3 regions of the Protofrankia sp. Cj3 genome follow, and region 1 is predicted to be linked to each of the others. Evidence: riboswitches for the same ligand, from Rfam matches in the RefSeq annotation. Region 1 holds a riboswitch; each other region holds the start of a gene.

Evidence for each region. A riboswitch is a leader RNA that binds a small molecule or an ion and turns the genes downstream of it on or off. The one in region 1 is predicted to bind cyclic di-AMP.
Region 2: it holds a riboswitch for cyclic di-AMP, as region 1 does, so the genes downstream of both, MJ783_RS17355 (transglycosylase family protein) here and MJ783_RS23655 (C40 family peptidase) in region 1, are expected to answer to the same signal.
Region 3: it holds a riboswitch for cyclic di-AMP, as region 1 does, so the genes downstream of both, MJ783_RS06150 (C40 family peptidase) here and MJ783_RS23655 (C40 family peptidase) in region 1, are expected to answer to the same signal.

What each region holds. Positions count from the first base shown of each region.
Region 1 is NZ_CAKJTR010000071.1:801-15,506, reverse strand. Features, by position in the region: gene MJ783_RS11835 (PP2C family serine/threonine-protein phosphatase) at 1-250, opposite strand, end outside; gene MJ783_RS11830 (hypothetical protein) at 247-861, opposite strand; gene MJ783_RS11825 (hypothetical protein) at 1,077-2,240, opposite strand; gene MJ783_RS11820 (hypothetical protein) at 2,567-2,941, opposite strand; gene MJ783_RS11815 (peptidoglycan-binding protein) at 3,385-4,218, opposite strand; gene MJ783_RS23655 (C40 family peptidase) at 4,352-5,110, opposite strand; cyclic di-AMP (ydaO/yuaA leader) riboswitch at 5,114-5,275, opposite strand; gene MJ783_RS11805 (acyl-CoA dehydrogenase family protein) at 5,473-6,678, opposite strand; gene MJ783_RS11800 (hypothetical protein) at 6,658-6,942, shown strand; gene MJ783_RS11795 (amidohydrolase family protein) at 6,996-8,177, opposite strand; gene MJ783_RS11790 (ferredoxin) at 8,272-8,511, opposite strand; gene MJ783_RS11785 (cytochrome P450) at 8,553-9,782, opposite strand; gene MJ783_RS11780 (nuclear transport factor 2 family protein) at 9,782-10,246, opposite strand; gene MJ783_RS11775 (NADP-dependent oxidoreductase) at 10,472-11,515, opposite strand; gene MJ783_RS11770 (CaiB/BaiF CoA-transferase family protein) at 11,753-13,075, shown strand; gene MJ783_RS11765 (CaiB/BaiF CoA-transferase family protein) at 13,077-14,300, shown strand; gene MJ783_RS11760 (Zn-ribbon domain-containing OB-fold protein) at 14,297-14,706, shown strand, end outside.
Region 2 is NZ_CAKJTR010000142.1:233-5,711, reverse strand. Features, by position in the region: gene MJ783_RS17370 (hypothetical protein) at 1-809, opposite strand, end outside; gene MJ783_RS17365 (haloacid dehalogenase-like hydrolase) at 872-1,540, shown strand; gene MJ783_RS17360 (multicopper oxidase domain-containing protein) at 1,927-3,333, shown strand; cyclic di-AMP (ydaO/yuaA leader) riboswitch at 3,803-3,978, shown strand; gene MJ783_RS17355 (transglycosylase family protein) at 3,986-4,369, shown strand; gene MJ783_RS17350 (SDR family oxidoreductase) at 4,838-5,479, shown strand, end outside.
Region 3 is NZ_CAKJTR010000029.1:293-5,834, reverse strand. Features, by position in the region: gene corA (magnesium/cobalt transporter CorA) at 1-1,149, shown strand, start outside; gene MJ783_RS06155 (hypothetical protein) at 1,871-2,242, shown strand; cyclic di-AMP (ydaO/yuaA leader) riboswitch at 2,691-2,862, shown strand; gene MJ783_RS06150 (C40 family peptidase) at 3,048-4,031, shown strand; gene MJ783_RS06145 (plasmid partitioning protein) at 4,560-5,219, opposite strand; partial or broken gene MJ783_RS06140 (MarR family winged helix-turn-helix transcriptional regulator) at 5,493-5,542, shown strand, end outside.

The sequences.
Region 1 (14,706 bases):
GCCGGGATCCCTCGGCTGATCGCGGGGCGGATCCGGCGCCGTCGGCCACCGCCAGCACGTGGACGTCGGGCAGGGATCCCCGCTCGTACAGTGAAAGGTGCGCGAACGAATCCTCGCACCATTTCCCTTCCCGCACGTGTGAATAGCCCTGGACGCTGGCCCCCCGGATACGCCAACGGTAGGGCCGGACGCCGCCCGCGCTTCTTCCCGTGGGCGCGGGCGGCCGGGCGGGCTGCCGGCCGGAGGTCACGCCTGCCTCGGCTGGTAACCGCGCAGCTTGTAGTTGGGATCCTCCACGCTGCGGTCCAGTTGCAGCAGGATGTCACTGAAATCGAACCGGCCGTATACCATGTTTCGTTCCGGCGCGAACGCGCGCAGGGTTTCCTGGCCCAGATCGTCGATGGGTGGGATGCCGATCGCGAAGAGGGCAAGCTTCTGAGCCGCCTCCAGGCCGCGAATCTCTCCTGCCAGCGGGTGCCAGTCCGACGCCGGCTTCCCCTCCTCGTCGGTCGGCCTGCCATCGGTGACAAGCCAGACGAGCGGCCGCTTCCAGGTCACCTTTTCCTGGGCCAGCTGCCGCTTACGTGCTTCGATAACCGAGATACTGAGCCGAATCGCCTCAACCAGCGGTGTCACGCCGTCAGCGCTCAGCTTCGGTGGCCGAAAACTATGGGCCGGGACGAACGGAGTCCGGTCGCTGCGCGGATCGAAACTCTCGTCCCCACGCCACTTGCGCACTCCCCCGGCGCCAAACGTTATGAGCGCGAACTCGGTGGTCGCCGCCATCTTCTCGCCCGCGTGCATGCTTCGCGCCCAGCTGGCGAGCGCGTCGTTGAGCTTGTCGATCGCCTCGCCGCGCATGGAATAGGAGGTGTCCATGCAGAGGACCACGAGCACGCGATGACTGGGCCGGGGAATGGGGATGTTCCCAATAACGTCCCGTGGCTGACGGCGGTCCGTTGCCCGGTCGGGGCTGTTACGAGGTGCCATGGTGTGATCTGTCCCCGTTCCCAGTTCCAGTAGGCCGAAAAAACACGATCATGGGCTCCGAACCGCGCCGGATGTCTCAGCGCACGCTATGGACGAGGCCCGGAGCGGCCTTGCGCCGGCCACGCCTGCAACCCATCCACCTCGTGCGTCCTCAACACCACCTGGCTGCCGACGCGGGGCCGAGGCGCGTCGGGACCCCCCATCCATCGGGCCCGGTAGAGCCCCCCGTCGACCGCGACATAACCCTGCGGGCCAAAAGCGGAATGCACCGTGCCGAGCTGGCTGACGGCTATGTTTGGCGGCGCGACAGGTGACACTGGCCGTGATTGGGCCCGCCCCCCGTCCATGCTGTCCGCGTCACTGGCGGGCTCCTCCCCGGCATGGTCCCCGCGCCGGCGGCCGATGGCGAAGCCAAGCACGAGCATCACGCCCGCAACCAGCACATAGGCCAGCGTCGACAGTATCGATGACAGTACCGAATGGGGCTGAGCCGGCGGGGACCCCGGCGGGGTCACGGGTGATTGCGCCGTCGGGGAAGGGCTGGCGGACGGCTGAGCCGGATCGGCCAGGCTACCCAGCGTCTCCACCTGTGACACCCGCCCAAGGACGACAGCCAGGAAAAAGGAATCACCGCTGGTCGTGTACATGCCCGCGGTCCGTTCCGCCGGGGTGCCCGCCACCTGCTCCTGACATTCCTTCACGCAGGACAGCGCCAGCCCGTGGTTATGGGACAGCGCGCCGCGGGCCTGGTCCCAGTCAGCGAACCGGTGGTCGGCAATCGCCAGCAGCAGCGAGCCAGCCGTCCCGAGATCCGCTGGACCGCCTGTCGCGGGCCCAGCCAGCGGCACGGCCTGAGACGACAGGGCCTGAACGGCGAGCACCGCACGACGACGGAAGATCGAGTCCAGATCGGTCAGCGTGGTGGGGTCATTGGCCAGCGTGGCGGCGCGGGCCACCCGCACCACAACGGCTCCGCCAGTTTCCGGTATGCCTTTGAGCAGGGTGTTCAGATTTCCCAGAACGCTTCGGTCGACCTTCTCCGGCAGCTCAACGACACGGATCGCAAAGGCGGTGTCACCGGCAGCTCCCAGTGGGGCAAACGCGGATACCGGCGGCACCCCCCAACGGAGGATGAACGACCCCAGGGCGAGTGTCAGGAGCAGGCCCACGACGCTGACGGCCGCCCCGGCCGCGGGCAACAACGCCCGTAATCGGGCCGGGCCTCGCCCGGCAACGCCCGTTTCACCCACTGTGCGGCAATAATGGCCTCTTCGCAGCAACTAAGCCCCCCCTGAATGTCTGCTGCTGTTTGTGACAGTACAGGCCATCATGGTGATCAGAGAAGAGCATAGGCCCCAAGCCGGCAGGCACCCCCAGCGGCGGCCCGCTGGGGGTGCTCTGTGTATCCGGTCCGCACACACCGACGCTATGATCGCGGTCTGGGCGCGGCATCCGCCGCCGTCCGCGCCCGTGATGTCGCGCTGGTCCACACGTGCCACCCGAGCGACGCCGGGAGGCTATGCGCGCCCGGCAACAGGGCGCTTGTGCCCTGGCCGGGATCAGCCGTGGACTGTTCTCACTCAGAATCCGCCTGTTGCTCCGGCCCGCCGAACGCCTGCCGGGACCCGCCGAGGGGCTCGGCCTGCTCGTCGCCAGTGGCTTCGGCGCCCGGCTGCTCGGCTTCGGCGCCCGCTGGCCCGGCCTCGCCGCCGGCCTGTGCCGCCTGGCCGGTGCCCGCCGTGACACCGACCAGTTCGCGTAGGCGTGCCTCGATGTACGGCTCGGTATAGTGCGATCTGTCCGCGATCCGCCGAACGAGGTCGTTGACGCTGGAGACGGCTTCGAGGTCCGCGGTGCTCACCTGGACGAACTGGTCAAGTATCTGATACCGGATCTCCCGCCAGTTCTGCCGTAGATACTGCTCAACTTGCTGCGCCTGCTGCTGCTCCATTCGATCGCCTCCACCACGAGTCGTCGTTTTTCAGCCATGCGAGGCTCCGGCAGCAGAGCGTTCGATCAGGCAGCGGCGTCCGGGTGGATGGATCGCGAGGCCGCGGAAGGATGCGCCCTGGTATTGGGCGTGGACCGACGACAACGACGCGAGGCGCCGCCCGGGCGGCGCGAGCCGGACAGTCCTGTTGCCGGAGCCTCTCAATCTACGACACCCGAACCAGGAGTCAACCGGAAATCACGAGCGCCCGGCAACAGGGGCACAGATATCCATGTCCTCCGTTGCGGATTTTCTGCGGAAAACCGCGCTTTGCCGCGAGCTGTATATGCCCAGCGTGATACCCATGCGCAGGGATAACGCCGGAGGTGGCGACCGGGGTGCCGGGGTGCCCGTGCGTCGCCGCGTCCCCTCTTGTCGACCGCTCAACGAGCGCTCAACGACCACTAAGCGGCGGAATGGAACAGCGCGGCGCGGGTCCGCGGACCGACAACGCCGTCGGCCACCAGCCCGTGCCGGCGCTGGTAGGCCTTTACTGTTCCGGTGGTGCGCGGCCCGAAATTCCCGTCCACCGCGACCGGGTAGCCGTACCCGGCCAATTGCCGCTGAATCTGACGGACGCCGGGACGCAGGCGGTGCGTGTAACGGACCGCCTGCACGCGGGGAGCCGGCGCGTCCGGTCGTGCCATTGCCACACCGGGCGCGTCGGCCTGGGCAGAAGTGTTGACAGGGCCGCTGGGAACGGCCGGGTAAGCGCTTGCGCCGCTGTCACCGCCCGCGCCGGCGGCGGCGGCAGCCGCCGCGCCCCGCCCGAGGTACCGGCGGTAGGAGCCGTTGGTGTACGTACTCCATGCTCCGATGCCCTGCACGTCGCATACCCGCCTGGCGGCCTGTGCGTTGACGGCTGGATCGAACAGATCCGCCCCGCCGACCCAGCTCGCATGCGCCCGCATGTTGATCTGCCATAGTCCGCGGGAATCCTCGCCGCTGGAATTGTGCGCGTCCGGGTTGCCGCCGGACTCGGCCAGTGCGACCGCGACCCAGGTTCCCAGCGGTATCCCGGCGCAGCCAGCCAGCCCCGCGTTCCTGCCAGCACCGGCGATGGCAGCGTCAGAAACAATTCCTGGAGCGACAGCGCTCGTGCTGGGCGGAGCCACGGGGCTCGCGCTCGCCGGACTCGCGGTCAGCATCATGCCCGCCGTCGCGCCGATGACACCGGCGGCGGCAGCCACCGCGCCGCGGTTGCGTTCGGGCTGCTTCCGGTGGCTTTTTCCTCGCATTTTCCGGTGACTTCTTCGGTGTGTTCCGCTGGATAGTGTTCCACTGGACATGAGCAGCCAGTTCACCTCAGTATCGTTGATCGGATCAGTAACGTTGATCGGCGCGTACCCGCCTGGCGGTCCGGCCCGGTCATCACCCCAGGCGGCCGACCAGATAACTCGCGGAATAAATCTTCTGCAGCCGAACGACGGTGCCGGTGTGGGGCGCGGCCCACATCATTTCGTTCCCGGCGTAGATTCCCACATGGTAGATGTTTCCGGGCTGACCGAAGAAAATGAGATCGCCGGGCTGCTTGGCATCCTGCGATATCTTCCGCGACGCCGCGTACTGGGCGTCGGTCACCCGCGGCACACTGCGGCCGAGCTGTTTGTAAATGTACTGGACAAGACCAGAGCAGTCGAAGGAGTTCGGGCCCTGCGCGCCCCACGCATACGGTTTACCCGCCTGCTTCGATGCCAGGTAGACAACCTTCTCGCCGAGGCTCCCGGCGGACAGCGACGCGCTGTCCTGCTGCGTTGACGCGCTGTTCTGGTCCTGCTGTCCCGCCAGCCCACGTGCTGGTTCCTCCGCCCCCGTGGCGCCCGTGGCGCCCGTGGCCGGACCGGGCTCCGCGGGGGCTGTCCCGGGGGCTCCCGCGGCGGTGGTGTCACCGGCCCAGGCCGGCACGGCGGCGGTGGCCTGGGGCGCATCGGTCGGGCTGTCGGCCCCGGTGTCGTTTGCCAGCGCCGGGGCTGACAAAGCGGTCAGGGCAACGGTACCGGTAGCCGCGGCGGCAACCACGGCGCGCGCGGAGCGACGGCCAAAACTGGGCTTGACCGGCTGCGCACGGTGACGACCGCGGCGGGAAATAATCGTGTCGGCCGGATCTGAGCACGCCTGATCTGCAGGCAACGATGATCCTTCCCGTACGCCTGCGAGGTTAGCTGTCGGGTTCGGGCCGGGAAGCCCGGTCGGCACGCACGGGATGTGCGGCCGGCTTCACCCCAAGGACGTCGTAGTGGCAACGACGCCCGGCGGGACCTGGGTCCCCCGCTTCTGCCCTGGCGATGGTGAGGAGGGGACACCGGGCCGAGGGCAGAACTCGGCGTCCGGCCCGGTGCTACTGAGAGCCCGGCCACGGTAGCGAACTACGCCCTGTGACCGCAAGGCCTAATTTTCCGCGAATTTCGCCGCAAGTTGGTTACCGTTCGTGTTAACCATCCGGCCAGGCAGCCCACGGACAACAACCGGAAACAGGTTGGCGCTACCAGCCGTCATGGTGCGTCTGGACGGCTGTCATGGTGCCGACGGACCACCCGGCGGGCGATCGCCCAGCGATGGGTCTCCGACGGTCCGTCATAGATGCGGAAGGGACGCACCTCGCGCAGGAAGCGCGACAACAGCACATCCCCGGAGATACCGAGAGAGCCGCAGATCTGCAGCGAGCGGTCGACGACCCGCCACACGGCCTCGGCGGTGAAGGTCTTCGCGATCGCGGTCGACTGGGCTCCGGAACGGCCCTGGTCGAGCTCCCAGCAGGCCTGCATGATCAGCCCACGGGACGCGGCGATGTCGATCTCGTTATCCGCGATCATCGCCTGAGCCATGCCCAGCTCCGCCAGCCGGGAACCGAACAGCCGCCGGTCCGCGGCCCTGGCCACGGCGATGTCCTGGGCCCGCCGGGCAATACCCAGCCAACGCATGCAGTGGGTCGTCCGGGCCGGGCCGAGGCGGACCTGGGCGTAGTCGAAGCCCTTGTCCACCTCGCCGAGCACAGCCTCGTGCGCTACCATGCAGCCGTCGAACAGCACCTCGCAATGGCCGCCGTACAGGCTTTCGTCCAGGGTCTCGATATGACGGACGATCTTCATGCCAGGGTTGCCCGCGTCGACGAGGAACATCGTCGCCCCGCCGCGCTGCCCCGGCTCGCCCGAGGTGCGGGCCATGCAGATCGCGTATCCGGCGCCGTCCGCGCCGCTGATGAACCACTTGCGGCCGTCGATCCGCCAACCGCCCGCGTCCTTCACCGCGCGTGTGGTCAGCGCGGTCGGATCCGACCCCGCTCCGGGCGCGGGCTCCGTCATCGCGAAGCAGGAACGCACCGCACCGGTTGCCAACGGCCGCAGGTAGCGCTCCTTCTGCCCGGCCGTCGCGATGACCTCGAGCAGGTGCATGTTGCCCTCGTCGGGAGCGGCGATGTTCAGCGCCAGCGGGCCGAACAGCGAGTAGCCCGCCTCCTCGAACACGGGCGCCCGGCCGCGCATGTCCAGGCCGTGCCCGCCGTACAGCGCCGGTACGTGCGGGGCGAAGATCCCCGCATCCTTGGCTGCCTGCTGGAGCCGTGCGCGCATCGCGTCGCCGCCGCGCGCGGCAACGCCCCCGAAGCGTTCCTCCTCGGGCATGACGACGGTCCGCACAAATTCGGCGGTACGCCGGGTGAGATCGTCGACCACCGGGCCGTGATCAAAATCAACGGGCACGTGCACCTCCGTCACGCCGGCTCGCGTCGCCCGCAAGGCGAGCTGTCGCGGATCCAGCTGACAATCATCGATTTTTTGCCAGCAAAGCAGGCTGGCCAGCTCGCGCACAAGGAACGGTCAACATTAAAGATCAAATCGCGGGCGTGGGTCGTCAACACTGTTGACTACAGGAGAAGGTCAAACACTCGTGACCAACAGCAATCAGCCATCTCCATCCGCATCGCCAGCACCGCACCGCTGTCGTGGGCTTCAGAGCGTGTGTGAGATCGTCATTCCGGCTCACTGATCGCAAGCCCGATCTCACACACGCTCTCAGGTCAGTCCAGGTGGTAGATACGGGCCGCGTTGTCGTGCAGAATTTTGTGGGACACATCGCCGGGCAGGTCCGCGAACGCCGCCGCGATGAACAGGTCCGGTCGGACCGCCGCGCTCGCCGGACCAGGCGACATGCTCGTCGGGTGCGGGAAGTCGGTCTCGTAGAGGAAGTTGTCGGGACCGAGGAGTTCGATCGCCTGCCGGGCGGTCTCGCGCTCGAACCAGAAGCAGCCGAAGATCTGGCGCTGGAAGTACTCGCTGGGCAGCAGGTCGTACTCGGGGTGTTCGAGCGGGACACCGCAGTTGCGCCACTGCCAGTCCAGGGCGGCCAGGGCGTACGGGAGCCAGCCGATGCCGCTCTCGACCGAGACGAAGTTCAGCCGCGGGAAGCGGTGGCAGATCCCGGCGCAGATGACGGTCGCGATGGCCCGGGCGTTGCCCATGAAGAAGGAGACCCCGACCGAGGCGTAGTTCGCGTGCATCCCGTTACCGGGGACGTTCTTCTCGATCAGCGAGAGGTCACCTGAGGCGATGTGGAAGTTGACCGGGACGCCGAGGTCCTGGGCGGTCGCCCAGATCGGGTCCCAGTGGGGATCACCGAGCAGCGGCAGGCCGAAGAACTCGGTCTCCTGGGCCATGATCACACCTTTGTGCCCCATCGCGACCGTCCGCTCGATCTCGGCCACGCTCGCCGCCAGGTCCCAGAAGGGCAGCGCCGCCATCGGCAGCAGGCGACGCGGGTCCGCGCTCGCCCAGTCGGTCTGGTAGTCGTTGTACGCCTGGATGCAGCGCAGCATCAGCTCGGGGTCCTTGAGCCCGAGGAACCTCCCGGTGCCAAACCCCGCCACGTTGGGGTAGAGCACCTGGGCCCAGATCCCGTACTCGTCCATTCTGCGCAGCCGGTCGGGGGCGTTCCACAGCGCCGGGTCGACGTCGGCGAGCCGGCGGGGGTGCTTCGGCGGGAACTCGCCCCAGCCGGCCATCGCCCCGCCCGCCGTGGCCGACAGGCGCGCGTCGCCGAAGTACCACGCCTCCTCCTGGCGGTCGTCGTCCCAGCGGACGTGCGGGACCAGGTCACCCCACTTCGCCGTGGAGATCCGCGACGTCCACAGATCAGCGGGTTCGATCACATGGGTATCCGTGTCGATCACCCTGATGCCGTCGATCACCGACGCCTCGGCCATGACACCGTTCCCTTCACCGTTCTCGGGGGCACCTGCCGGGGCACCGAGGGCATGGCGGTCGCCCCGGCCTATGAGCGCCCTGATGTGACGAACATTATTTCTTATGAGGAAATTCAGCAAGGTCGCGGCTTTCGCCGGTCCGCTCGACGGCCATGACCGTGATCGCTTCCTCCGGGCACGAGCGGGCACCGAGCCACGCCGCCTGCGCCCGGTCGGCGGCCGCGGCGAAGGCAACGCCTCGTGGCTGGGAGAAGCCATCGTCATCGGCGTCGAACACGTCCGGAGCCAGCGAATAGCAGCGGCCGTGCCCGGTGCAGCGGGCGGGATCAATCATGATCTCCACGGCGCGCTCCTCCTCGGTCGTCGGCTCGGCAGTCATGACCGCTCCCAGGCAAGCGGCAGCGCGACCAGCCCGGCCGCGCCACCGCGCTCGAGCACCGGCTCGGCGGAGGCGAGCCGGTAGTCCGGGATACGCCGGTGCCACTCCCGCAGGGCGACGGCCATCTCGGCCCGAGCGAGATGGGAGCCGAGGCACCGGTGCGGCCCGGCCGCGAAGGAGATGTGCCGGTTGGCCGTACGGTCGAGATCGACCCGCTCGGGATCCGGGAAGGACCGGGGGTCGCGCATGGCCGCGCCCAGCGTCAGCAGCACCATGTCCCCCTTCTTCATCGGGCAGCCGTGGAACTCCACGTCGCGGGTGACCTTGCGGCCGTCCTGAATGATCGGGAAGGCCCGCAGGAACTCCTCCACCGCCGTGGGCACCACGGCCGGGTCGGTCGCCACCCGCCGCCGGTGCTCCGGTGTCGTCGCGAGATGGTGGAAGGAGTAGCTCAGCTGGCTCTTGACGGTGTCCAGACCGGCAAGGACGAGCACGACGCACATCTGCAGGATCTCGTCGTCGCGCAATGGCCGATCCTCGTAGCGTTCCGTCATGAGGTAGCTGACGAAATCCGCCGCCGGATCACGCGGGGCCGCCCGCCGGTCCGCGACCACCCTGACGAAGTACTCCGTCATCGCGCCCATCGCCGCCATCGTCCGGGCCTGGCCCGCGGGATCGCTGAAGGCGTCGAAGATCGTGTCCACCCAGTCGACGAACAGCATGTCGTCGGCCGCGGGCAGACCCATGATCGACAAGAAGACCCGGGTCGGGTACACCGCCGCGAAGTCGGCCACGAACTCGCAGCCGCCCCTGCCGACAAAGGTGTCGATGGTCTGGTTGCACAGTTCGCGCATCCGGGGGGCCATACCCGCGACCGTGCGGGGTGAGAAGGGCCGGTTGAGGATCTGGCGGTACCGGCTGTGCTCGGGCGGGGCGACATTCGTCGGAATCCAGCGGTAGCCAGGGTTCGGGTCCAGGACGATCACCGAATCACTACCGAAGATCTCGGGGGCCTGATACGCCTCCCGGCACTCCTCGTAACGGGTGAGCATCCAAAAACCGGTCCCGAAGCTGTTCCAGCAGACGGGGGCGGCCTCGCGCAGCTCCGCCATCTCCCGGACGGCGGTCAGCACCGGCCGCGGGGACATGATGTCATAGTTGATCACCGGGCAGCTGCCGGCAGGTGGCATGCCGCCCGCCATAGATGCCGGTGTGGACGCCGGCATCAGCCGATCGCCTGGCTCTGGTCGAAGGCCCGGATCTCGATCCAGCCGACCTCGAGCTCGATCTGGGTGATGAGCCAGCCCTCGCCGTCCCGGCGCAGTCGGTTGCGGTAACGGCTGGACATCTGCATGACCTGGTCGGGATCGTCGGCGGCGACCTGGTGGGACGTGAGGTAGGCAAGTGTCGAGGCCTGGTCGCCCTCGATGTCGACGTGGTAGACGGACAGCAGGTGGTGCTGGAAACCGCGGTCCGCGGTCATCTTGTCGATCCACGCCACGATGGCGTCGGCGCCCTCGACCCACTCGTTCCACGTACCGCCCAGACAGAAACGCATCCGGGCGTCCTCGGCGAAGACCGCGCGTAAGCCGACGAAGTCCTTCTGGTCGACCGTGGAGCAGTAGCGGCAGAGCGTGTCACTGATGTTGACGCGGTCGCGGACGTCTTCGAACGTCCTCACGATTGTCATCCGTTCTCCTCCTGAGATGGTGAAACCCGGTCGCGGTGCGAGCGGGCCACGCTGGGCCGCTGTGCCGGGCCCCGCCCCGGAGCAGCCCGGTACCCACGGTGGGGCCACCCGCCTGGTGCCCCGTTCCGGTGTGTCGCTTCCGGCCGCGCGTCCCACCCCCCGTCGACGGCCGCGGCCGAGGCTGGGGACAGATTCCTTATAACGAACTAGTCTTGTCAAGAGCGATCAGTGATCCACGTCACCGACCGCGGACGAGCCGAAATGGACGATCATCTTCCCGACGTTGTCACCGCGCAGCATCGCCAGGAACGCCGGCCAGGCGGCCTCGACACCGCCGTGGACAGCCGTCTCGACGCTGCGGACCGCGCCCGCCCGCAGCCAGCGCGACATGTCACCGGTGAAAGCGGCGTGCTGGTCAGCATGATCGCTGACGAGGAAGCCTGTCATCCGCAGCCGGCGCCAGATCATCAGCAGCAGGTTGCGCGGACCGGGCACGGGTTCGGTCGCGTTGTAGGTGGAGATCGCCCCGCAGAGCGCGATGCGGCCGAACGGGCGCATGACCCGGATCGCGGCTTCCAGCTGCTCTCCCCCGACGTTGTCGAAGTAGACGTCCAGGCCGTCCGCGCCCACCTCCGTCAGCGCCACGGCGAGCGACGCCCGCACGGGCGAGTCACGGTAGTTGAACGCCGCGTCATATCCGAGCTCCTCGGTGAGGAAACGAACCTTCGCCTCAGCGCCCGCGCTGCCGATCACTCGGCAGCCCATGGCTTTGGCGATCTGGCCGGCGGTGGCACCCACCGCGCCGGCCGCGGCCGAGACGAACACGGTTTCCCCGGGCTTGCACGCGGCGACGTGCGACAGCCCGACATAGGCGGTCATGCCCGTGATGCCCAGGGCGCCGAGGTAGGTGGAGGCGGGAAAAGCGTCCGTGTCGACGGGTTCGGCGGCCGCGGCGGGGACCAGCGCGTACTCCCGCCATCCCGCCTGGTGGACCACGGACCGGCCGGCCGGGATGCCAGGCTCACCGGACGCGATCACCGTGCCGACCGCGTGTCCCAGCATCGGCGCGCCGAGCGCGTAGGGCTCGGTGTAGGAGACCGCCTCGCTCATCCGGCCGCGCATATACGGCTCCACCGACATCGCGGTGTTGCGCACGAGGAGTTCGCCCGGCCCGGGGCCGGGTACGTCAACCTCCACCAAGGCCACGTCGTCGTCCGTCGGCCACCCGGTGGGACGGCGGACCAGGTGCCATTCCCGGCTACCAGTCACTGCTGGCTCCTCCCAACCCGGTCCGCCCCGCCCGCACACCCGCGGGGCCGTGGGGCCGCACCGGCACGTGATCGATCCATATCGGATTGGCACGATATTCGTCATGATGAAAAGCCACAAGAGTCACCCCGGCCCGGCCCGCCGGCAGCGGGGCGGACATGGCGCGATCAGGGGCTTGCGGCGTTTCATCATGAGAAATACAGTTGGCTGCGCATCCGACCCCAGGGAGGCGGCACGGTGGACACTCAGCAGTCGCCGACGCGGGACTCGACGCGGCAGACGCGGCAACGGAGGCCCCGGGCCCGCCGCGGGCCGCTGACCGGTATCCGCATAGCCGACTTCTGCTGGATGGGCGTCGGCTCCGTCGCCACCCGCATGCTCGCGGACTTCGGCGCCGAAGTCATCAAAATCGAAGACCGGACCCGCCTCGACATGCCACGTCGGCTGCCGTTCTACAAGAATGATCCCCGTTCCTTCGGGGAGGAGGATCCGCATCCCGATCCGGACAAGGGCGGGCTGTTCAACAACTACAACCGCAACAAGCTCGGCGTAACGATCAATATGCGCTCAGCCGAAGGCCGGGAGCTGGCGGAGCGGCTCATCGCGGCAAGCAGTGTGGTGACGGAGAATTTCGCCCCCGGCGTCATGGACCGCTGGAACCTGACCTACGAACGGTTGCGGGCGCTGTGCCCCGAGGTCATCTACGCCCACATGAGCGGTTTCGGCCAGAGCGGCCCGCACCACTCCTACCGCAGCTACGGGCCGGTGGTGCAGGCGGTCAGCGGGCTGTCCTTCATCAGCGGCCTGCCCGGCCGGGAGCCTTCGGGATGGGGCCTGTCCTACATGGACAACCAGGCCGCCTACTGCAACAGCGCGGCTCTGCTCATGGCGGTCCTGCATCGCAACGCGACGGGGAAGGGCACGGAAATCGATGTCTCCGCCGTGGAGGCCGGCGTCTGCCTGCTCGGTCCCGACCTGCTCGACGTCACCGTGAACGCGCGGCCGACCCGCCGGCCGGGCTTCCCCCTGGGGAACCGGCTGGAGCATCCGCCAGCCGCCCCGCACGGGGTGTACCCCTGTGCCGGTGCGGACCGGTGGGTGGCCGTCGCGGTCTTCGACGACGCCGACTGGCAGCGCCTGGTGACCGTCCTCGGCAGCCCCGGCTGGGCCGCGGACCCACGTTTCGCCAGCCAGCAGAGCCGGTTTGCCCACTCCGACGCGCTCGACGCCCACCTGAGCGCATGGACACAGCAGCGATCGCCACACGAAATCATGACGCTCCTGCAGGACAACGGCGTCTGCGCCGGTGCCGTCCAGGACGCGCGCGACCTCAACGAGATCGACCCGCAGCTCGCCCATCGTGGCATCTTCTTCGAGCTGGACCACCCGGTGATCGGCCCGGCGCGCTTCGAGGGAACGCCGGTGGCCTTCTCCCATATCGAGCAGGACAACTGGCGGTCGGCTCCCCTGCTCGGCGAGGACAACGCCTACGTCTTCACCGAGCTCCTCGGCCTGTCCGCCGACGAGATGGCTGGCCTCGCCGCGGCGGGTGTGATCTGACGTGCCCCCCGCTTCCCCGCCCGCGGCGGCCGGCTCCCCCGCGCTCCCCTACTCGGGGCTGACGGTCGTCGAGTGGGCCGGTGACCCCGCCGGTGAGCACACCGGGAAACTGCTCGCGGAGCTGGGTGCCGACGTCGTCAAGGTCGAGCCACCCCAGGGGTCACCGACGCGCCAGGCCGGCCCCTTCGCCCGCGGTGTCGTCAGCGCCGACACAAGCCTGACATTCTGGTACTACAACCTCGGTAAGCGCAGCGTCGTCCTTGACGGACCGGAATCGGGCCGGGCGTCGTTACACCGCCTGCTCGCCGGCGCGGATGTCCTGCTCGTCACCCTGCGGCCGAGCGAGATCGCCGCGGCCGGCCTTGACTACTCCCGACTGTTGGCCGAATACCCACGGCTGGTCATCCTGTCGGTCACCCCGTTCGGGCTGGACGGCCCGTGGGCGGACTACCGCACGTCCGACCTGGTCGGCCTGGCCGCTGGCGGCCCGCTGGCGAGCTGCGGCTACGACGACCACACCATCCCGCCCATCCGGCCCGGCGGCAACCAGGGCTACCACACCGCGGCGAGCTTCGCGCACTGCGGCCTGCTGCTGGCCCTGCTCGACCGGCAGCGCACCGGCGCCGGGCAGCTGGTGGACGTGTCCATGCACGAGTCCCTCGCCGTCAGCGGGGAGCTGGCGAACCCGTACTGGTTCTACCCACGCGTCCTCGTGCGACGCCAGACCTGCCGGCACGCGCAACCCGTGCCGACCCAGCCGGCGCTGTTCCGCTGCGCGGACGACCGGTGGGTGTACTTCGCGCTCATCCTCGCCGACCAGAAGCCCTGGGATGCGCTGGTCTCCTGGATGGAAAGCGTCGGCGTGGCCGCGGACCTGACCGATGCCGCCTACCGCGGCCTGGCCCACCGCCAGCGGAACTTCGCGCACATCCAGGAACTCATCGAATGCCTGTTCCTCCTGCTGGACTCCGCCACGGCCTACCACGAGGGGCAGCGGCGGGGACTGCCGATCGGGCCGGTCAACGCCCCCGAGGACGTCCTCGACGACGAGCACCTGCGGGCGAGGGCCTTCTTCGCCACAATCGAGCTCGACGACGGCGTCAGCGCGCCGGTCCCGATGAGCCCCTACCGGTTCTCGTCCTTCCCGGCCGTGGCGCCGACACGGGCGCCGCGCCTGGGCGAACACACCCGGCAGCTGCTCGACGGCGGGGAGGCGGACCTGTGACAAGGACACGGCCGGTGGACGACGGCCTGTTCGTCGAAGGCGATGACGGGCCGAGCCTCGTCGCCAGCGGCTGCCGGTCCTGCGGGACGACGACCTTTCCCCGCCAGCGGTCGTGCCCGAGGTGCGCCCGGATGGACATGGCGGACCGCGTCCTTCCCCGCCGCGGCACGCTGTGGTCCTTCACCGTGCAAGGTTTCCGTCCCAAATCCCCCTATGCCGGCCCGGCGGACTTCACCCCCTACGGCGTGGGATACGTGGAGCTGCCCGGTGCGGTCATCGTCGAGGCCCGCCTGACTGAGAACGACCCGCGGCGGCTGCGGATCGGGGATCCGATGGAGCTGGTCCTGGTGCCGTTGCGGACGGACGACGACGGCACCCAGGTCCTCACCTACGCGTTCGCCCCGGT
Region 2 (5,479 bases), on a different contig from region 1:
AGCGCGCCATCACGAGCCGCGGTGGCGGCGGCGAGGGTCTGGGCGGCTTCCTCCCGGGCCCGCGCAAGGGAGGCCGTGGCTTCGCCGCGTGCCGTCGCGACAGCGGCATCCGCGGCCTGACGAGCCTGGCTGATCTCCTCAGTCGCCTGGGTACAGGCCTGTTCGATCCGGGCGTCGGCCTCCCGCCGGGCTTGCTCAAGGGCGGCCGCGGCTTGGACGCGCACCGTGTCAAGGGCGGCCCGTGCCTCGTCGCGGGCCGCGGCACACGCGTCCCGTTCGGCCTCCAGAGCGGCCCGCCGCTCGTCGAGCTGGTCCACCGCGGCGACGGCCTCGGCCGCGACGGCCTCGGCCTCGATCCGCGCGGCCTGCGCCTCGCGGGCGACCTGTTCGGCCCGGACCGACCGGGCGACCGCTTCGGCGACCCGTTCGGCCGCTTCGGCCTCAACGGTCTCGACCCGTGCCTCCGTTGCCGCCATATCGCCGAGGGCCGCCATCTCCTGGACAAACCCGTCCAGCGCGCGGGTGAGCCCGGTGGCCAGCGCCGTGATCTGTTCCGCCAGCGCGTCCGCGCGCGCGCGTGCCCCGCCGGAGAGCGGCGCCGGGCTGGTTGCCGGGCCGGCCGCGGGCGCGGCCGACAGCTCGCGCCGCCGGCGGTAGGCCGACAGCCGGTTGTGCGCGGAATCGTCGCAGTACGCGGGTGGCCGGCCGGGCCCGACCGGAGCACTCGGCGGATGCGTGCACCCAGGGTATGCGCATGTCACCGGATCGGTCTGGTTGACTGCTGTGCCCTCGGTCATGCTTGTGCTCACCGTCCGTCCGTTCCAGATTCTGTATTCCGCGGGCCGCCGTCGAACACGACAAGGATGCACGCATGAGCGAGACGCCTGAACGCGCGACCGCCGGGGTCGCGTTGTTCGATCTGGACGGTGTGCTGGTGCGTGGTGACACGTTCACCCGGCTGCTGCGCCGGCACCTGTCGCGGTCCCGATGGCGCGCGGCCCTGGTCATGCCGGTGACGCCCCTGCTGGCGGTACGCCCGCTGCGCGCGATCGCGGTACGGATGATAATGCGGCTGGCGTTGCTGGGCTTGGATGCCGCCCGGTTCCGTGCGCGAGCCGAGGCGTTCGGCCGGGAGCTCCCGGCCGAACGGGACGTGACGATACCCGAGGGCATCGCCACACTGCGCCGCCACCTCGACGCGGGCGATCGGGTAGTGATCGTGACAGCATGTGAACGAGAACTTGCCCGTACGCTCCTCGACACGCTGGGCCTGGGCGAGGTGGAACTGATTTCCTCGCAGCTGGTCTGGGGCCGATTCGGTGTTACTCGGGGCAGCCTGCACAACCATGGAGCGCGTAAACCGCGTCAGCTCGCCGCCCACGGGATCGAGCCGCCGTGGGAGCACGCCTACAGCGACTCGCTGGCGGACCTGCCCATGCTGGCCGCCGCCAACCATGCGGTGCTGGTCAATCCTGACGGGAGGCTCGCGCTACGCGCACAGCAGGCGCTGGGCGGGCGCCTGCGGATCGTCCACTGGTGAGGCCCATCCGCTCACGATAGCGTGAGAACGCCAGCCCGCTGGCAGGCTCCGGCGGCAGGGCGTCCGATGCGGCTGCCAACACGGCCGGGCGATCCGCGACCCGGTCCACGAGCAGCCTGAAAGCTCCTGCCCGCCCCGTCCAGCATGTGTCGCCGACCGGCTGCCCGACCGGTGCGCGTGCGTAGTGCCATCTTCCACATCCTTTGGCGGATTGTGGACTCTCACTATGCAGGGGAAGTCACGGAGGGTTACTGTCACGCTCCGTGATTGATAAGTTGCGCGCCATGCGGCGCACAGGTATCGGCGGCCGGACCGCCAGCCGGGTACGCGTAAGGAGGCAGTCGTCGTCACGGTCCGCGGAGACGACCGTTCGTGCCAGGCAGCGGATGTGCGTCAGAGCGGTGGTCGGGAGCGCGCTTGTGCTTGCCCTCGGGCCCGCCGCGATCGGGCCCGCGGCCGCGGCCGGGCCCACCGCGGCCGGCGGCACGGGCGCGACGGGAGAACGATCATCCTACTGGAACGACGCCGCCGGCCAGGAGTTCCACCCGACCGGTCGAGTGCGCACCTATTACATCGGTGCTGACGAGGTGGTCTGGAACTACGCCCCCGAGGGACGCGATGCTATCACCGGCCAGGCATTCGACCCGATAGCAAGGACATACGTCCAGTCCGGGCCCGGCCGGATCGGGACGAGTTACCTCAAGTGTCTCTACCGTGGTTACACCGACGCCAGCTTCAGCGGTCTGGCGCCGCGTCTCCCGCAGGATGCGTATCTGGGCTTTTTGGGCCCGGTGATCCGCGCCGAGGTCGGCGACACCATCAAAGTCGTGTTCCGCAACGCCTGCCGGATTTCTGACAGCGTGCATCCGCACGGCGTCTTCTACACCAAGGCGAACGAGGGCACGCCGTACGCGGACAACACCTCCGGGGTGGACAAGCTCGACGACGCCGTACCCACCGGAGGCACGCACACGTACACCTGGCTGGTGCCCGATCGAGCGGGTCCGGGCCCGCACGACGGCAGCTCGGTCATGTGGATGTACCACTCCCATACCAACGAGGTCACCGACACCTATGCCGGGCTCACCGGCCCGATGGTTGTCACCGGAAAAGGGAAGGCGCGGCCAGACGGTAGCCCCGTCGACGTCGACCGCGAGATCTTCGCGCTGTTCTCGATCGTCAACGAGAATTGGAGCCCGTATCTTCAGGAGAATCTCCGCCGTTTTGCCAAGCCGCCGTACCCGGCGCTGAACGATGCTGATTTCGAGCGTTCCAACATGCGGCATGCCATCAACGGCTACGTCTTTGGCAACGAGCCGATGATCACTATGAAAAAGGGTGCGCACGTCCGGTGGTACCTGATGAGCATGGGCGGCGAGGCGGATATGCACACGCCGCACTGGCACGGTAACGACGCGATCGTGGGCGGCATGCGTATGGACACCGTTCCGCTGCTCCCCGGCACCATGGCCGTGGCCGACATGGTGCCTGATGACGTCGGCATCTGGCTTTTCCACTGCCACGTGAACGAGCACATCACCGCCGGCATGCTGACCCGCTACCAGGTTGTGTCCGACACCGACACCAACAACGGTACTGCCGCCACCGCTATATCCGCGCCAGGGCCGTCGGCCACAACGATGCCGGTGCCCAAGGGCGCTGTCTCCGCGGGCGAAGGCGGGATAGCTGTCCCCCCGTCGTCTGTCCCCACCGCGTCCGCGATCATCGCGTTCGTGGTGGCGATCGGCGCCCGCAGGATCGTGCGCCGTCGCCGCCGTCGTGCCATGGGCTGAAACCGCGCCGTTCATCGCGGTCCAGGCCGGTAGCTCCTGCCGCACAACAGGCCTGGACCGCGATATGGCGAGAACCGCCAGCCGCCCAGAAAGCGGCTCCCGCGCACGGAGAGCCCAGGATCATCAGCGTTCGGACAGCCATATTGCCCACACCATACACGGCACTGTTGATGCGCAGGATCCCCGCGGCATCGTACGGCGGACGAACAACCGTCGGCGAACAACCACGCAGCCGACCCGCCTGCCCACCTACCGCGCGGGGCAGTTTTTTTGGCTGGGTGGCGGCCCCGGCACAATTGCGCCAGCCGGCCAGGGCCAACTATGGATAAGCGCGGGTGCGCGCACGTTACCGGCAGCCGTGATGGTTAGCAACATCGGCTGTGGACTGTGTGCCTCTTCACGGAGCCTTGCCTGCTGGGCGGTCATGGCACGTATGGTCCTCGCCGTGCCTTCGAGGGGAAGGCGCGCATCGGATGGCACGCCGAGTCCTGCCCCCGTCCGATGACAACCAATACGGTGGCAGGAACGGGGGAACCATTTCCGGACGTCGAAGCCAGGCGTTCTCGGGGTGAAGCCGCATAGCGCGGCCGGGCAGTCCCAGCCCGAATCCGACAGCTCACCTCGCAGGCGTGGGGAAGGACATCAACACAATATGTCCCATGTACGTTCTGGCGCTCGTGGAATCAGTCGAATCAAGGCGCGTGCTCGGGTACTGATCGCTGTACCGGCACTCGTCGCCGCCATCGGCGGCGGCAGCGTCGCGCTGTCCCAGCCAGCGAGTGCGGCACCGTCCAACGACGGTGTGCTGGCCGCCATTGCACAGTGTGAATCCGGCGGCAACCCGAAGGTTGTCAACTCGATCGGTGCCGGCGGACTGTTCCAGTTCCTGCCTAGCACGTGGCACGCTGTCGGTGGCTCTGGCCTGCCGCAGAACGCCAGTGTGTCCGAACAGTGGATGCGTGCGCGGATACTGTACGCGCAGCAGGGCACGAGCCCCTGGTACGCGTCGAAGCACTGCTGGGCCGGAAAGGCCTAGCGACCGGAGAGGACGCGGCGAGAGTCCCTCGCGCCGTCCACGGCGTCTGTCAGATCCGCCAGCGCCAGCGCTGTGTATATCAGGTATAGCCTCAGGTATCTCGACAGAGCGGCCGGCCCGGGTTCACCGGGAGGCTCTCGCGAAGCCTTGGGAGAGACCGGCCACGGCCGGTCTCTCCCAAGCGGCCGCCTGCTTCCGGCTCTCGGACCGGGCCGGGCGTACCCGCACAATCGATCTTCCGGCTGGGGGGCCGGGCGCGCCGCGGCGGTCTGTGGTAAACCCGGAAAAACGGCCCCGTCGGTGTGTCGTCGTTTCTTGTCCGGGCCCGTTTTTCGTTCGCGCCGGCTCCCCGCGGGGCTACTCGACTTCAGGCGGGCGGCGTAATACCGTACCGTGCGCGAGCGGTGCCTCATCAGGGGGTTTTTTCGATCCGCGCGCTGGGCTCTCGAGAAACCTGGTGCATGAGCGATGACAGCGAAGAACGACGTCCGTCGAGCCTTGGTGACCGGCGCTGGAAGCGGAATGGGACAGCTCCTCGCCCTCCGGCTGGTGCGGCAGGGCACAGACGTTATCGCGGTTGATCGGGACGAAGCCGGTCTCAAGGTCCTCCACGACGCTGGGCCCGGAAAGGTGACGACGCACACCATCGATGTCACCGATGCGGACGCCATGGCCGACGTCGTGACCTCGCAGCACCACACCCTGCTCGTGACGGCCGCCGGGATCGGGTACACAGGCAAGATCGCTGAGACCCCGGCCGCGGTGCACGCGAAGATCATGGCGGTGAACTACCAGGGCACAGTCAACGCGGTGACGGCCGCGCTACCCGGCTATCTCGCGCGGGGATCGGGCCGGCTCGTCCTTTTCTCGTCGATTCTCGGCTGGTTGCCGGTGCCGCAACACGGTCCCTATGGTGCGACAAAGTCGGCGTTGGTCATTTACGCTCAGACGCTACGGCATGAACTTCGCGGGACTGGTGTGCGGGTGAGCTGTGTCTGTCCACCGGCGGTGGCAACCCCGATGCTCGACGACATGCCCGCAGCCCGAGCAGTCTCGCAGCGCACTATGATGACACCGGCCGCTGCCGTCGACGCGATCGAACGCGGCCTC
Region 3 (5,542 bases), on a different contig from region 1:
CACAACGGGCAGCTTCCGTTCGCACAGGCTGCCGCCAGCCATCCGTCAACCGCGGCAGGATGGCTGGCCGGCGCCCTGAGCAAGCCCGTGTCACTGGTCCGGATGGTCCCCAAACGCCGCCGCATACGCCCGGAGAGTCCTTCGACACCGCCCGGCCGAGTGATCGCGTGTCACATATACCGGGACGGCTACCGCGATCCGCGATCGATCCACCATACCGATGCGCTGCGTGTTGCCCGGGATCACCGCGGCAGTTTTGCCTGGCTCGGCCTGTACGAACCGAGCACGACGGAACTGTCCAATATCGCCGATGTCTACGGGCTGCATCCGCTCGCGGTCGAGGACGCCGTCACCGCCCATCAACGGCCGAAACTGGAGCGATACGGGGAGACCCTTTTCGTCGTCCTCAAGACCGCCTGTTACGTGGAACACGAGGAGCTGACCTCGACATCGGAGATCGTCAACACCGGCGAGGTCATGGTGTTTCTCGGCCAGGATTTCGTAGTCACGGTCCGGCATGGGGAACATGGCGGGCTCCAAGCCCTGCGCAGCCGGCTGGAAGCGCACCCGGAAATGCTCCGCCACGGACCGTCGGCTGTCCTCCACGCTATCTGCGACCAGATTGTCGACGATTACCTGGCGGTTACCGAGAAGATTGAAATCGACATCGACGACGCCGAGGGATCGGTCTTTCACCGATCGATTCCGCCCGATGCCAGTAAAGTTTACCAGCTCAAACGTGAGGTGCTTGAGCTCAAGCACGCTGTCACGCCACTCGCCGCTCCGCTGCGAGCGCTCACCGAACCGGACGTCGGCGGGATTGCCCCGCGCATTCAGGAATACTTCCGTGACGTGGCCGACCACCTCGAACAGGTCACCGAACGAATAGCTCGATTCGACGAGCTGCTGTCGTCAATTATTCAGGCGACCTTGACACAGGTGGCCATCGCGCAAAACGAGGACATGCGCCGCATCAGTGCCTGGGTCGCCATCGCCGCGGTTCCGACAGCGGTTGCCGCCATTTACGGGATGAATTTCGAGCACATGCCCGAACTGCGGCAGCCGTGGGGATATCCCGCTGCTCTCTGCTTGATGGCGGCAATCTGCTTCACCCTGCACCGAGCCTTCAAACGGAATGGCTGGCTGTAGCCTCGTACCGTGGTACGCTCAAATATCAACTGATAGCATGATGGACGCTCGTGAATATTGCTGCTGGCTTTCGCGGCCGGTCCGGTCAGCTCGCCGGTGGAGCCGATACACCGACGAGCTGACCGGTATAGCAGAAGGCCGCGATCATCATTTTTTGCGTGGCTGACGCCCAAAAACCGACCGAACTCATGTTTCGTGGCGTCCCGTGTGTAAAAATTGAGCAGGGTGTTGAAGGCGCCACAATACCAGGCAAATTATCCACCGAGCTGGCCGCGCCGCGAAGCTCCCGCCAGACGCGGGTGGCCTCCGTTCGAGCCAGCACAACTGGCACAACCAGTGCCACAGGCCGGGCCATGGGAATTACCACGGCGCGGCCCCGCCGACCCGGCTGGGATACCGCCCGTCAGGACTATACCGTACCCAGCAGGACCGCACCGCGGCTTCGTTCGATAGCTATTTCATACTAGGAACAACGACATATCACCCGACAGCGGGATTCACGGAGACCACGCTGTCGGCTACCGTAATCGCCTGTGTCAGGCCTTCGTGCGGGAGTTCACAGTCAACTGCCGTCCCAGCCGCGGGCTAGCGGCAGCGTACGGTTACAATCCGTTCTCAGTCGCAACGCGGGCGTGGGTGGCAATGACGACGCCCCCCGCCGTATCCACACCATCACCTGTGACGTCGACCGCGACATCCGCGACATCCGCGACGCGATCCGATGACCCAGCCGACATACCCGGTCCGTAACGATCTTATCGCCGAGCTGGCGACAAGACTGGAGCAGCTCGATCAGATCCTTGGGCGGCTGGAGGATGCCGAGCGGCAGGCCGCCGACGCCAGCGAGCGCCTGATGCGCACCCGGCGGTGGCAGGAGGAGACGGTCCGCGCGATCCAGGACGAGCGAGCGCAGATGCGCACCCATCAGCGGGCGCTGGACGATCTCGCGGACCGCGCACAGGCGGCCGTCGAGGCCCTGTCCGGCCAGTACCGCTCCCTGCCCCCGGAGATTCACGAACTCGCGGTCGAACTGCACGTCCTGCAGACCGCGGGCCTGCTCTCCCGCCGCGACACCCGCGCCCGGCGCCGCTGACGCCGACCCGTCCCAGGCCGCGGACATCCTCTCGCACAGCGGATTTCGGAGCGGGAAATCCCATAACGGCTGACACAGTGCGTAATCTAGCGAGCCTATTCATTAAGACAATTTTCGCTACTACATGTCAGCGATATATAGCTGTCGGCACTCAAGCACCCCCCCGTCGCCGGACCGTCACCGCTATGGCGTAATGTCATCTTCCGCATCCTGTGGGTCATGGCATGGCAAGCCTCCGTCTGGGCGACCTGTCGCAGTGGCCAGCAGATCAAGATAGAGCGGCGAGTGATCGGCAAGGAGGATGAGAGGAACCGCTATGGTCACTTCTGCGAGTACTCGCCGTAGTTGTGAGGGACTAGTATTTGCTGGCACCATCCTTTTGAACTAGTCTCGCGCCGACGTCACGACAACACCGGGCCGAACGCCGAATCCTGCCCACGGCCCCGGTGTCCCCTCCGAGTCGTCACCAGGGCAGGAGCGGGGGACCCATCCTCCACCGGTTTGGCACCGAGCCACGGTGCCGACCTAGGGGTGAAGTGAGTCGTGTGCTGGTCGCACGGCCCACCGGGCAGCCCAGCCCGAACCCGACAGCTCACCTCGCAGGCGAACGGGAAGGATCACAGTCTTGTCTGCGCCCGATGTGCAGCTTGATCCGGCAATATGGCCATGTTCGTCGCCGACGGCGTCGCTGTCCTCGCTGCGACCTCAGGCCGAGACACCTGGGCGTCCAGCCCGCGGCAGGCACCGCGCGCCCGCTCCGCCGTCGGCCCCCGGCCGCGTCCGGGCACGTGCCGCGGTCGCGGCGATGACAACCGGCACGGTTGCGGTGTCAGGCGTCGCGCTGGCCGGCTGCGCCCCGACCGACTCAGGGATGGACGAGACTTCGGTCAGTTCCCGGATCACCCTTGGCTCTCAGTTCGGAAGCCAGGCGTCACTCGCCGGTCTGCGCACGTCCGTTATCAACCCGGCCACCTCGGTTGGCCCCGGGTCCATCACCAGCCATGTGATCGATCAGGCTGACCTGCACCCCAAGTCAGGTGTCGCGCTCAGGGTCACTAATCCGGACGTGTCAGTACAGGCCGACCAGCCCATTGACATGGGCTTCTCCCTCGAGGACGGGACGACCCACGCGCCGCTGTCAAACCAGCTCATCAAAATTCAGGTAAAGCTGCCTGACGGCTGGGCAACATTCAAGCACCTGTATACTAACGAGCAGGGCTTTGCGAGCTACACTGCCAAGGTTCTCACCACCACACAGATCACTGCTATCTTCGACGGAACGGATGCCCTGCAGTCGGCTCGCTCCTCGAACGTTGGTACTATGACGGTGGTGCCCAGTCCGGTCCCCGCGCCTCCGGCGCAGGCCGCCGGCTCGGCCGCTGCTGCCGCGTTTCGGGTATCCACCTCCGATACAGCGGATGCTACGATGCCAGTCGGATCGCTCGGTGAAAGAGCTGTCTATCTGGCCGCGCAGCAAGCCGGCAAGCCTTACGTGTATGGTGCGGAGGGCCCCTACTCCTTCGACTGTTCCGGCCTGGTTCAGTATGTTTTCAAACAGCTCGGCCGCAGTCTCCCCCGCACCGCGGAAGAACAGTACGAAGCCACGGCCCATGTGTCGCAGTACAATAAGCAGGTCGGCGACCTCATCTTCTTTGGTACGCCGGGAAACATCTACCACATCGGCATCTATGCCGGCGGTGGCAAGATGTGGGCGGCACCAAAGTCCGGTGAAGTCGTTTCGCTCAGAGATATCTACACCACGTCATACTCAGTCGGCCGGGTCAGTTAGCGGCCAGCGGCCTCGCTCGTTGACTCCTTCATCTCACTGATATGACTGACGCAGTCAGCCTCTGAAAAACATATAGCGGGTTCACGCGTGTCCTCCCCCTCCGGTCACGCGTGAACCTCACCGCCAGATCGGTGTTGTCGATATAAACACCGGTCTGGCGGTCCCAAACCACAACTGGATGTCTCCAAAGACTTCCGCTGGTCGGATCGAGCCAACCCCCCCGGCTCGCAATGCCCGGCGGAACACGGGCTTCCCCGGCCTTTCGCACTGAACCCCCCCCACAGTGCGCTTGGCCGGCGGAGGTCCTGGGCTCCCGCTGGTCGGCCGTGCCACCCCCCCGGCCAAGCCGACCGGCGGGAGCCCTCTCAACGACAGCCGACGAGGCGGGTCGAGGATTGATCCACAAATTGCCGGGATCTCCAGCTCGCTTCAGACCGAAGGCCACGCGAAAACACCATCATCGCGTGGCCTTCGGTGGCCGCTTAGAGTGACCGGCAATAGGGCGTTCGATCAGGGAGCGGCGACCGCTTAGCCCTTGATGTCCTTTGAGAATTTCCACAGCTCGCTGGTCGTGGCTTCGTTCCATTTCCGCCCTGGCGCAAGAGCCACTGGCTTGACATGGACCCGTGAAGGACACGCGGGGAGCGGCCCGACCGTGTTCACCGTCCCGACCGCCGTGAACAGTGGCTGCTGGGCGGGGTCGAGCGGGCCGCAGGCCACCGTGAGCGCGAGGCGGCCGCCCTCTCCCGCACCCCAGATGTAGATCCGGGACATATCGATGTTCGATCGCTCCTTGGCGACGTAACGGACCACGTCCCACAGATACCGCGCGTCCTGACCGTTGGTCTGCCAGGTACTGGCCACCGCCTCCGGATACACCAGAGCGAACTTCTGTTGATCAGCAAGCGCGGACACCTTACTGTCCTTCTCGATCGTCGCCGCGTCACTCTCGTCGTCATGCAGGACGAGGAGCAGCGGCACCGGCTTCTCGGGCTTGGCCTCGGCGTGGACCGCAAGCTCCCGGCCCGCGGACTCGTAGCCCGCCGGAATCTCGGCGCGCTCGGTCTTCACCTCGGGTGAGTGATGCCCGTAGGCGAGGGCAACGACGACCACGCCAGCGGCCACCAGCACCCGTCGACGGTTCTTGCTCCACAGCTCTTTCCCGGCTTTGAGCGGATTCGACGCCACCAGACAACCGAACCACACCGAGAGCCGTTGATTCGGCAGATTCGACACGTGGCGTGGACGAGTCGGGCACCACAGCCGTGGTCTGGCACACACCCGTGCGGGTTGACGCCAACGGCAACCAGCCGGGCGGACGCGGCCAGGCGCCAGCGGCCGCTCCACGGATCCGTCGCGGCGGCCCCAGGACACCCGCTTCGTGCCGATGGTGTATCCACAAGAATCTGTAGAGATCCGAGACGCCGCGGACGGATGACATGGCGTAGGGATGAGGCCGAGGTGGACAATGAACAAGCACTCGATCATCGGGCGCTGGAGAAGATCGAGCA